Regions from separate parts of the Streptomyces sp. NPDC002935 genome, predicted to be linked through region 1. Evidence: riboswitches for the same ligand, from Rfam matches in the RefSeq annotation. Region 1 holds a riboswitch; the other holds the start of a gene.
The links. Region 1 has a riboswitch for cobalamin ahead of ABZX90_RS17390 (CbtB-domain containing protein). Riboswitches for the same ligand answer to the same signal wherever they lie in the genome.
Positions count from the first base shown of each region.

Region 1 (4,410 bases):
GAGCGCATCAAGGCCGAGATCCAGGAGGTGATCGCCTTCCAGGACAAGACCGGTCTGGACGTCCTGGTGCACGGCGAGGCCGAACGCAACGACATGGTCCAGTACTTCGCCGAGCAGCTCACCGGTTACCTGGCGACGCGGTACGGCTGGGTGCAGTCCTACGGCACCCGCTATGTCCGCCCGCCGATCCTGGTCGGCGACATCTCCCGCCCCGAGCCGATGACGGTGCGCTGGACGACGTACGCCCAGTCGCTGACCGATCGCCCGGTCAAGGGCATGCTCACCGGGCCGGTCACCATGCTCGCCTGGTCCTTCGTCCGCGACGACCAGCCCCTCGGTGACACCGCCCGCCAGGTCGCCCTGGCCCTGCGGGACGAGGTGAACGACCTGGAGGCGGCCGGGAGTTCGGTGATCCAGGTCGACGAACCCGCGCTGCGCGAGACACTCCCGCTGCGCACGGCCGACCGACCGGCGTACCTGGCGTGGGCCACGGAGGCGTTCCGGCTCAGCACGAGCGGAGTCCGCCCGGACACGCAGATCCACACGCACATGTGCTACGCCGAGTTCGGGGACATCGTCCAGGCCATCGACGATCTCGACGCCGACGTCATCAGCCTGGAGGCGGCCCGCTCCCGCATGCAGGTCGCGCGGGAACTCGCCGCGCACGGCTACCCGCGCGAGGCGGGACCCGGCGTGTACGACATCCACTCCCCGCGCGTTCCGAGCACCCAGGAGGCCGCCGAACTCCTGCGGGCCGGGCTGAAGGCCATCCCCGCCGAACGGCTGTGGGTGAATCCCGACTGCGGCTTGAAGACCCGCGGCTGGCCCGAGACCCGCGCCTCACTGGAGAACCTCGTCGCCGCCGCCCACACCGTCCGCGGGGAACTCTCGGGGTCCTGACACGGTGGAGGTCCGCACAACGCGAGAGGGGCCCCCGGATGGTTCCGAGGGCCCCTCTGGTGTCCCGCAGGATTCAGTTCGCGGCCGGAACCGAGCGCCCGGACGGGACTGTCGCGGGCTTGGGATTGAGCATCCGCTCGGCCAACTCGCCGAAGACCAGGCCGAATCCGACCCACAGTGTGGTCTGGATGGCCAGGGCGGAGAGCCGGAAGCGCCAGAGAAGGGTGGCGGGGAAGTCCCGCGGCACCTCGTTGATCACGGGCAGGAACTCGTAGGCCAGGCCGATCACGACGGCGAAGGCGGCCAACGCGGCGACCGTCGCGTACCAAGTGCCGAGCCTGGGCGCCAGGCGCTTGCCGAGGATGGTGGCGCCGATCGCCAGGAGCACGCTGAGCACCATCATCAGGAAGTACAGCGTGGTCCGCTTGCCGATGGTGTCGGGGTCGCCGACCGACGGCGGATTGGCCGGGTACTTCAGGAACGGCACGACGTACACGGCGAGCAGTGCGGTCCCGGACAGCAGGAGCGCGGTCGCGCGCGGGCCGAAGCGGCCCACACGGCCGAGCGCGAAGCAGTAGGCGAGCGCCGCGATACCGCCGAAGGCGATTCCGTAGATGAGGACACCGGTGGCCAGGCCGGCGGTGGACTGGAGGCTGCGGGAGACGAGTTCGACCTCGTGCTCGTGCCCGGAGGCATGAGCCTCCTCGAAGCCGATCGCACTGTCGACGCTCGGCTCACCGAGGAAGTAGGCGACGACCAGGGCGACTACACCCGCGCCGAGACCGGCGAGCATGCCTCGCACGAGCAGGTTTCTTACCGTTGCGGAGTTCATGAGTGTGCGCTGTCCCTCGCGTCAGTGGCAGGGGAAACCGAGCAGGTGGCGGGCATCGTGCACCCACTCGTGGACGTCCTCGCCGGAGACGACGGCGGTGGCGCCCTGTTCGGCGCCGACGAAGTACAGCAGGACCAGCATCAGGATGCCGAAGAAGGCCGCCCAGGGAGCTATCGCCTTCAGCGGCAGCGTGGCGGGAACGGCGGGGGTGGTGGCTGTCGGCTGGGCGACGGTCTGCGCCATGGCAGGACCTCCTCGGGAGTTCGCGTCCCATCTCGGTGGTGCACAGGATGACGCCTACGGGTCTGACTCACGTGGCGCCCAGCGTGGCTGGAGCGTCTCGTTCACAGTGGCGCGACCGTGCCGGATTTCCACCGGCTTCCGTCTTGACGTCATCAATATCGGACCGACCGTACCGCGTGGCGAGTGCATGGCCAAGACCGCACCACCTGCCGTGATCTTCCTCTCGTCCCAGGTGGCGGGTCCTCCGTGAGCGGTGGGCCACCGGTGCCGTTTCGGACAACGCTCGGAGAAGTCCTCGGTGGCTCCCCCGCGTTCGGTGTCGGCGAGGGACAACTCGGCGACTCGTGGGCGGAGTTCGCCTGCCACTTCGCCCACGGTCCGACAAGGATCCCGAGTCGGGTGAACGAGAAGCACCCGGCCCCCGTCCTCACCCTCCGTCGCGGTGCCGGGTCAGGCGAGCCCGAGTTCACGCTCGCCCAGGGAGGCGAAGAAGCGCTCGACGTCGGCGTCGGTGACCTCGCCGAGGGTGGCCGGGGACCAGTGCGGGTCGCGGTCCTTGTCGATGATCTGGGCCCGGATGCCCTCCACCAGGTCGGGGGCGGACAGGGCCGCGCAGGAGACGCGGTACTCCTGGTCCAGAACGCGCTCCAGCGAACCGAGCCGCCGGGCGCGGCGCAGGGCGGCCAGCGTGACCTTCAGGGCGGTGGGTGAGTTGCCGAGGAGGATCTCGGCCGTCTCCTTCGCCGCCGGGTCGCCGACTTCGAGCAGCCGCGCCACGATCTCCTCGACCGTGTCGGCGGCGTAGCAGGCGTCGATCCACTCCCGCCGGTCCGCCGACTCGGCCCGGGGCGGCGGCTGCACATGCCGGGCCAGCACTTCTCGTACCGGGAGGGCCGCGAGGTCGGATACGAACTGCCGGAGTGACGAGGACGGCAGGTAGTGGTCGGCGAGGCCGCACAGCAGTGCGTCGCCGGCGCCGATCGACGTACCCGTCAGGGCGAGATGGGTGCCCAGTTCGCCCGGGGCGTGCGCGAGCAGATGGGTGCCGCCGACGTCGGGAACGAAGCCGATGCCGGTCTCGGGCATGGCGATGCGTGAGCGCTCGGTGACGACGCGGACGCTGCCGTGCGCGGAGATGCCGACGCCGCCGCCCATCACGATGCCGTCCATGACAGCCACGTACGGCTTGGGGTAGCGGGCGATGCGGGCGTTGAGGTGGTACTCGTCGCGCCAGAACGCGGCGGACGCGGTGCCGTCCCCGTCGCGGGCGTCGTCGTGGACGACGCGGATGTCGCCGCCCGCGCACAGTCCGCGCTCTCCGGCGCCGGTGATGACCACGGTCTCGACGGCCGGGTCGCGCTCCCAGGCGGTGAGCGCCTGGTCGATCCGGCGCACCATCGCGTGGTTCAGGGCGTTCAGGGCCCTCGGCCGGTTGAGCGTGAGGTGGGCGGCCCGTCCGTCGGTGTGCAGCAGGACGGATTCCTCGACGGCGTGCGCCCCGGCGCCCTGTGCCCCGGTGCCGGTCACCCGAACGCCTCGGTCGGGCGACGGGCCACGAAGACGCGCATGGTCTCGTTGGTTCCTTCCAGGATCTGATGCATTCGCAGGTCACGACGATGTTCTCGCTACGGTACTCACCGAGGGCCGTGACCCTCCGTTCGGGTCCGGGGCGCACGAGACCCTCGGCTCCCGTCGTGACCGGTGACGCACCAGGCCGCACGAAAAACCGAGCAACTGACCGCCTACTAGGTGATCGAGTGCGCGAGCCCCGAGCGGGCCCGTGCCATCTCCGAGCGCGTTCTCGACTTCCACGTCGTGGCGGTCGAAGTCAAGCCGATCCACGACGTGTTCGGCATGGGGGACGCCTGGCCATCGCTCAGCACGGCCCGTGGGTCGCGTACGGCTCTGCCCGTAGGAGGAAGGCGAGGCGTGAGCCACCTGTCCGTCCTGTCGGCGCGGCACCTTGATCGAAGGCTTGTCTCAGGGCGGGGCAGGGATACGGGGCGCGGCGGGAATGGGGCGGTCACGGCTTCGGCGCCCGAGCCGGCGCGCGGGTTACTCCGGATGAGTGAAGCCGGTGGTGACAGGTGGCCCGCCGGTGGTCACAGGTGGCCCGATCCGGGCAGGGTCGGCATCGTTGCCCCCAGCCCGATCGACCGACGTCCTGGAGGACTCCCATGCTCGGTACAGACTTCAGTATCGGATCGCCCAACTGGCTCGACCTCGGCAGCCCCGACACCGATGCGGCCGCCGCGTTCTACGGCGCCGTCTTCGGCTGGCAGTTCGTCTCCGCCGGTCCCGAGGCGGGCGGGTACGGGTTCTTCCAGGTCGACGGGAAGACCGTGGCCGCCCTCGGGCCGCTCACCCAGGAAGGGGCGAGCTCCGCCTGGATGGTCCACTTCAAGGCCGATGACATCCAGGCCACCGTCTCGGCC
Region 1 covers NZ_JBEXNW010000011.1:160,654-165,063, forward strand. Annotated here, with positions in the region: gene metE (5-methyltetrahydropteroyltriglutamate--homocysteine S-methyltransferase) at 1-900, shown strand, start outside; gene ABZX90_RS17385 (CbtA family protein) at 974-1,732, opposite strand; gene ABZX90_RS17390 (CbtB-domain containing protein) at 1,754-1,975, opposite strand; cobalamin riboswitch at 2,016-2,162, opposite strand; gene ABZX90_RS17395 (enoyl-CoA hydratase/isomerase family protein) at 2,426-3,502, opposite strand; partial or broken gene ABZX90_RS17400 (acyl-CoA dehydrogenase family protein) at 3,499-3,617, opposite strand; gene ABZX90_RS17405 (VOC family protein) at 4,153-4,410, shown strand, end outside.

Region 2 (4,410 bases), on a different contig from region 1:
ACAGACTCTCCCGTGCCCGTGCCCGTGCCCTTGCCCGTGCCCGTGCCCGTGCGCCGTGCGCCGTGCCGCCCGACGGTCCGGACGGACCGTCAGAATCCGTGCCCGCGAAAGGGGTTCAGCTCCTGCTGGGGCGCTGTGCGCGCCCACACGAACCCTCCACACCCGGCGTCCGGACGGGGGTGTTCCCTAAAGCGGAACCGTCGCCTAGATTGCCTGCGCGTTGCTCAGGTGATCGATGAGGGGACGGAGCCGACCCATGTCAGACCTGCCCGAAGTGAAACCACCGGTGGTGACACCGGTCCGTGTGGTGATCGCCCTCTGCCTGCTCGCGCCCTTCGTGGCGATGCTGTGGGTCGGCTCCTACACGAAGACCGACCCGGCCTTCATCGGCATCCCGTTCTTCTACTGGTACCAGTTGCTGTGGGTGCCCCTGTCCACGGTACTGACCGTGACCGCGTACCAGCTGTGGCGGCGTGACCAGCGCGCCCGCGCCGCCGCCTCGGCCTCCGCCTCCGCCGAGGGAGGTGCCGGAGCATGAACGACGGTGTGAACGGCGTCGCCCTCGGCGTCTTCGTCTTCTTCTTCCTGGCCGTCACGGTCATGGGCTTCCTGGCCGCACGCTGGCGCCGGGCCGACAACGAACACAGCCTCGACGAATGGGGCCTGGGCGGACGGTCCTTCGGCACCTGGGTGACCTGGTTCCTGCTCGGCGGCGACCTCTACACCGCGTACACCTTCGTCGCCGTACCCGCGGCGATCTACGCGGCGGGCGCCGCCGGCTTCTTCGCCGTGCCGTACACGATCCTGGTCTACCCGCTTATCTTCACGTTCCTGCCCCGCCTCTGGTCGGTCTCCCACAAGCACGGCTATGTGACGACCTCGGACTTCGTGCGCGGCCGCTTCGGTTCCAAGGGCCTGTCCCTCGCCGTGGCCGTCACCGGCATCCTGGCCACCATGCCGTACATCGCGCTCCAACTGGTCGGCATCCAGGCCGTCCTCGACGTGATGGGCGTGGGCGGCGGCGACAGCACCAACTGGTTCGTCAAGGACCTCCCGCTCCTCATCGCCTTCGGTGTGCTGGCCGCGTACACCTACTCCTCGGGCCTGCGGGCCCCCGCCCTGATCGCGTTCGTGAAGGACACCCTGATCTACATCGTGATCGCGGTGGCCATCATCTACATCCCGATCAAGCTGGGCGGCTTCGACGAGATCTTCAAGGCGGCGAGCGACAAGTACACGGCCGCGGGCGCCGGCGGGATCGTCCCCGCCGAGGCGGGCCAGTGGACGTACGCCACCCTCGCGCTCGGCTCGGCGCTGGCGCTGTTCATGTATCCGCACTCGATCACCGCGACGCTGTCCAGCCGCAGCCGCGAGGTGATCCGCCGCAACACCACGATCCTGCCGCTGTACTCGCTGATGCTGGGCCTGCTCGCCCTGCTCGGGTTCATGGCGATCGCGGCCGGTGTGAAGGTGCAGAACGGCCAGCTCGCCATCCCCCAGCTCTTCGAGAACATGTTCCCCGACTGGTTCGCGGGCGTGGCCTTCGCCGCTATCGGCATCGGAGCGCTCGTCCCGGCGGCCATCATGTCCATCGCGGCCGCGAACCTCTTCACCCGCAACATCTACAAGGACTTCATCAAGCCGGACGCGACCCCGCGGCAGGAGACCCAGGTCTCCAAGCTGGTCTCGCTCCTGGTGAAGGTCGGTGCGCTGGTGTTCGTCCTGACCATGGACAAGACCGTCGCGATCAACTTCCAGTTGCTCGGCGGCATCTGGATCCTGCAGACCTTCCCGGCGCTGGTCGGCGGGCTGTTCACCCGCTGGTTCCACCGCTGGGCACTGCTGGGCGGCTGGGCGGTCGGCATGCTCTACGGCACGATCGCCGCCTACGGGGTGGCCTCGCCGACCCAGAAGCACTTCGGCGGCAGCTCGAAGGAGATCCCCGGCATCGGCGAGATCGGCTACATCGGCCTGACGGCGTTCGTCCTGAACGTGGCCGTGGCCGTCGTCCTCACCTTCGCCCTCAGGGCGTTCAAGGCCCCGGACGGCATCGACCAGACGTCGCCCGGGGACTACACGGCCGACGCGGGAGACCCGGGGGTCGAGACGGAGCTCCCGCCGGCCACCGCGGACGCGAGCCACTAGCCACTGATTGCGAAGGAAGCGACAGCGCCGTACGACGGGCCGCCGGGCGGGAACCGGCGGCCCGTCGCCGTGCCGGGCGGGCACGGCGGGGCCCTCGCGCTCGGCCCGACGACCTCCGGCCGCTCACCTACGAGTTGACGCTCCACCACACTCCGTAGCGCTCCCCGACACCCTCCGGACACAACATGTGGGGGCACTCCCGAAGCCCGACACAAGATGTATGCTCATGGTCGCTGTCACCGCAGGGGAATCCGGTGCGAATCCGGAACTGTCCCGCAACGGTGTACTTGTGTGTGTTCGCGTACCCACGTGCCCGCACTCGCGTCAGTCCGAGGACCTGCCGACAGCGCGCCCCGGCCGTCCGGCCCGGGTGCCGACGACGTCCGGGCCTCGTGGAATTGGGCCGGTGGACGCGGTGCGCTGCTGCCCAGAAGCGCTCCCGTGTGCCCCGCTCCTTCCCGCAAGGCCCCGTGCCGAGCGAGGGAGAGCCCCACGTGACCATCGCGCCAGCCGATCCGGCTTCAGTGACCGCGCAGCAGGCCCCGGTGGAGACCGACGGTCCCGGAGCCGTGTTGTTGCGGACCCTGACGGACCTCACCGCCGACCTCACCGACGCCGACCCCGGCCGGGTCGCCGCCGCGGCGCTGCGCGGCCGGTCCGCCCGCGCCGACGAGGCCGAGCTGCGCGAACTGGCCACCGAGGCGGCCGCCGGTCTCATCTCCGAGGACCCCGTCTACTCCCGGCTGGCCGCCCGCCTGCTCACGATCGGCATCGCCGCCGAGGCCGCCTCCCAGGGCGTCACGACCTTCTCCGAGTCGGTCGCCGTCGGCCACCGCGAGGGCCTGATCGCCGACCGCACGGCCGCGTTCGTCCGGCTGCACAGCGCCCGCCTCGACGCGCTGATCGACGTCGAGGGCGACGACCGCTTCGGCTACTTCGGGCTGCGCACCCTGCACAGCCGCTATCTGCTCCGGCACCCGATCACCCGGTCGGTCGTCGAGACGCCCCAGCACTTCATGCTCCGGGTGGCGTCCGGCCTCGCCGAGGACGACACGGCCCGCTCCGTGGACGAAGTCGCCGCGCTCTACCGGCTCATGAGCCGCCTCGACTACCTCCCCTCCTCCCCCACGCTGTTCAACTCCGGTACGCGGCACCCGCAGATGTCGTCCTGCTACCTCCTCGACTCCCCGCTGGACGAGCTGGACTCCATCTACGACCGCTACCACCAGGTGGCGCGCCTGTCGAAGCACGCGGGCGGCATCGGCCTGTCCTACTCCCGCATCCGCTCGCGCGGTTCACTGATCCGGGGCACCAACGGGCACTCCAACGGCATCGTCCCGTTCCTCAAGACACTCGACGCCTCGGTCGCCGCCGTGAACCAGGGCGGCCGGCGCAAGGGCGCGGCCGCGGTCTACCTGGAGACCTGGCACTCCGACATCGAGGAGTTCCTGGAGCTGCGCGACAACACCGGTGAGGACGCCCGGCGTACGCACAACCTGAACCTCGCGCACTGGATCCCGGACGAGTTCATGCGGCGGGTGAACGAGGACGGCGTCTGGTCCCTCTTCTCCCCCTCCGACGTGCCGGAACTGGTCGACCTGTGGGGCGACGCGTTCGACGCCGCGTACCGCAAGGCCGAGGAGGCGGGTCTCGCCAAGAAGACCATCCCGGCCCGCGATCTGTACGGCCGGATGATGCGCACCCTCGCGCAGACCGGCAACGGCTGGATGACCTTCAAGGACGCCGCCAACCGCACCGCCAACCAGACGGCGGAGCCGGGCCACACCGTCCACTCCTCGAACCTGTGCACCGAGATCCTGGAGGTCACGGACGACGGGGAGACGGCGGTCTGCAACCTGGGCTCGGTCAACCTGGGCGCGTTCGTGGTCGGCCAGGACATCGACTGGGAGCGGCTCGACGAGACCGTGCGCACCGCGGTCACCTTCCTCGACCGTGTCGTCGACATCAACTTCTACCCGACCGAGCAGGCGCGCCGCTCCAACGCCAAGTGGCGTCCGGTGGGCCTGGGCGCGATGGGTCTCCAGGACGTCTTCTTCAAGCTGCGGCTGCCCTTCGACTCGCCCGAGGCCCGCGCGCTGTCCACCCGGATCGCCGAGCGCATCATGCTCGCCGCGTACGAGGCCTCCGCGGACCTCGCCGAGCGCCCCCAAGCACCTTCGACAGGCTCCGGTGCAGGGGGGACCCCCATCGGCCCGCTCCCCGCCTGGGAGAAGACCCGTACCGCCCGTGGCGTGCTGCACCCGG
Region 2 covers NZ_JBEXNW010000010.1:1,164-5,573, forward strand. Annotated here, with positions in the region: gene ABZX90_RS15375 (DUF3311 domain-containing protein) at 257-538, shown strand; gene mctP (monocarboxylate uptake permease MctP) at 535-2,145, shown strand; cobalamin riboswitch at 2,356-2,505, shown strand; gene ABZX90_RS15385 (ribonucleoside-diphosphate reductase subunit alpha) at 2,640-4,410, shown strand, end outside.
Region 2: it holds a riboswitch for cobalamin, as region 1 does, so the genes downstream of both, ABZX90_RS15385 (ribonucleoside-diphosphate reductase subunit alpha) here and ABZX90_RS17390 (CbtB-domain containing protein) in region 1, are expected to answer to the same signal.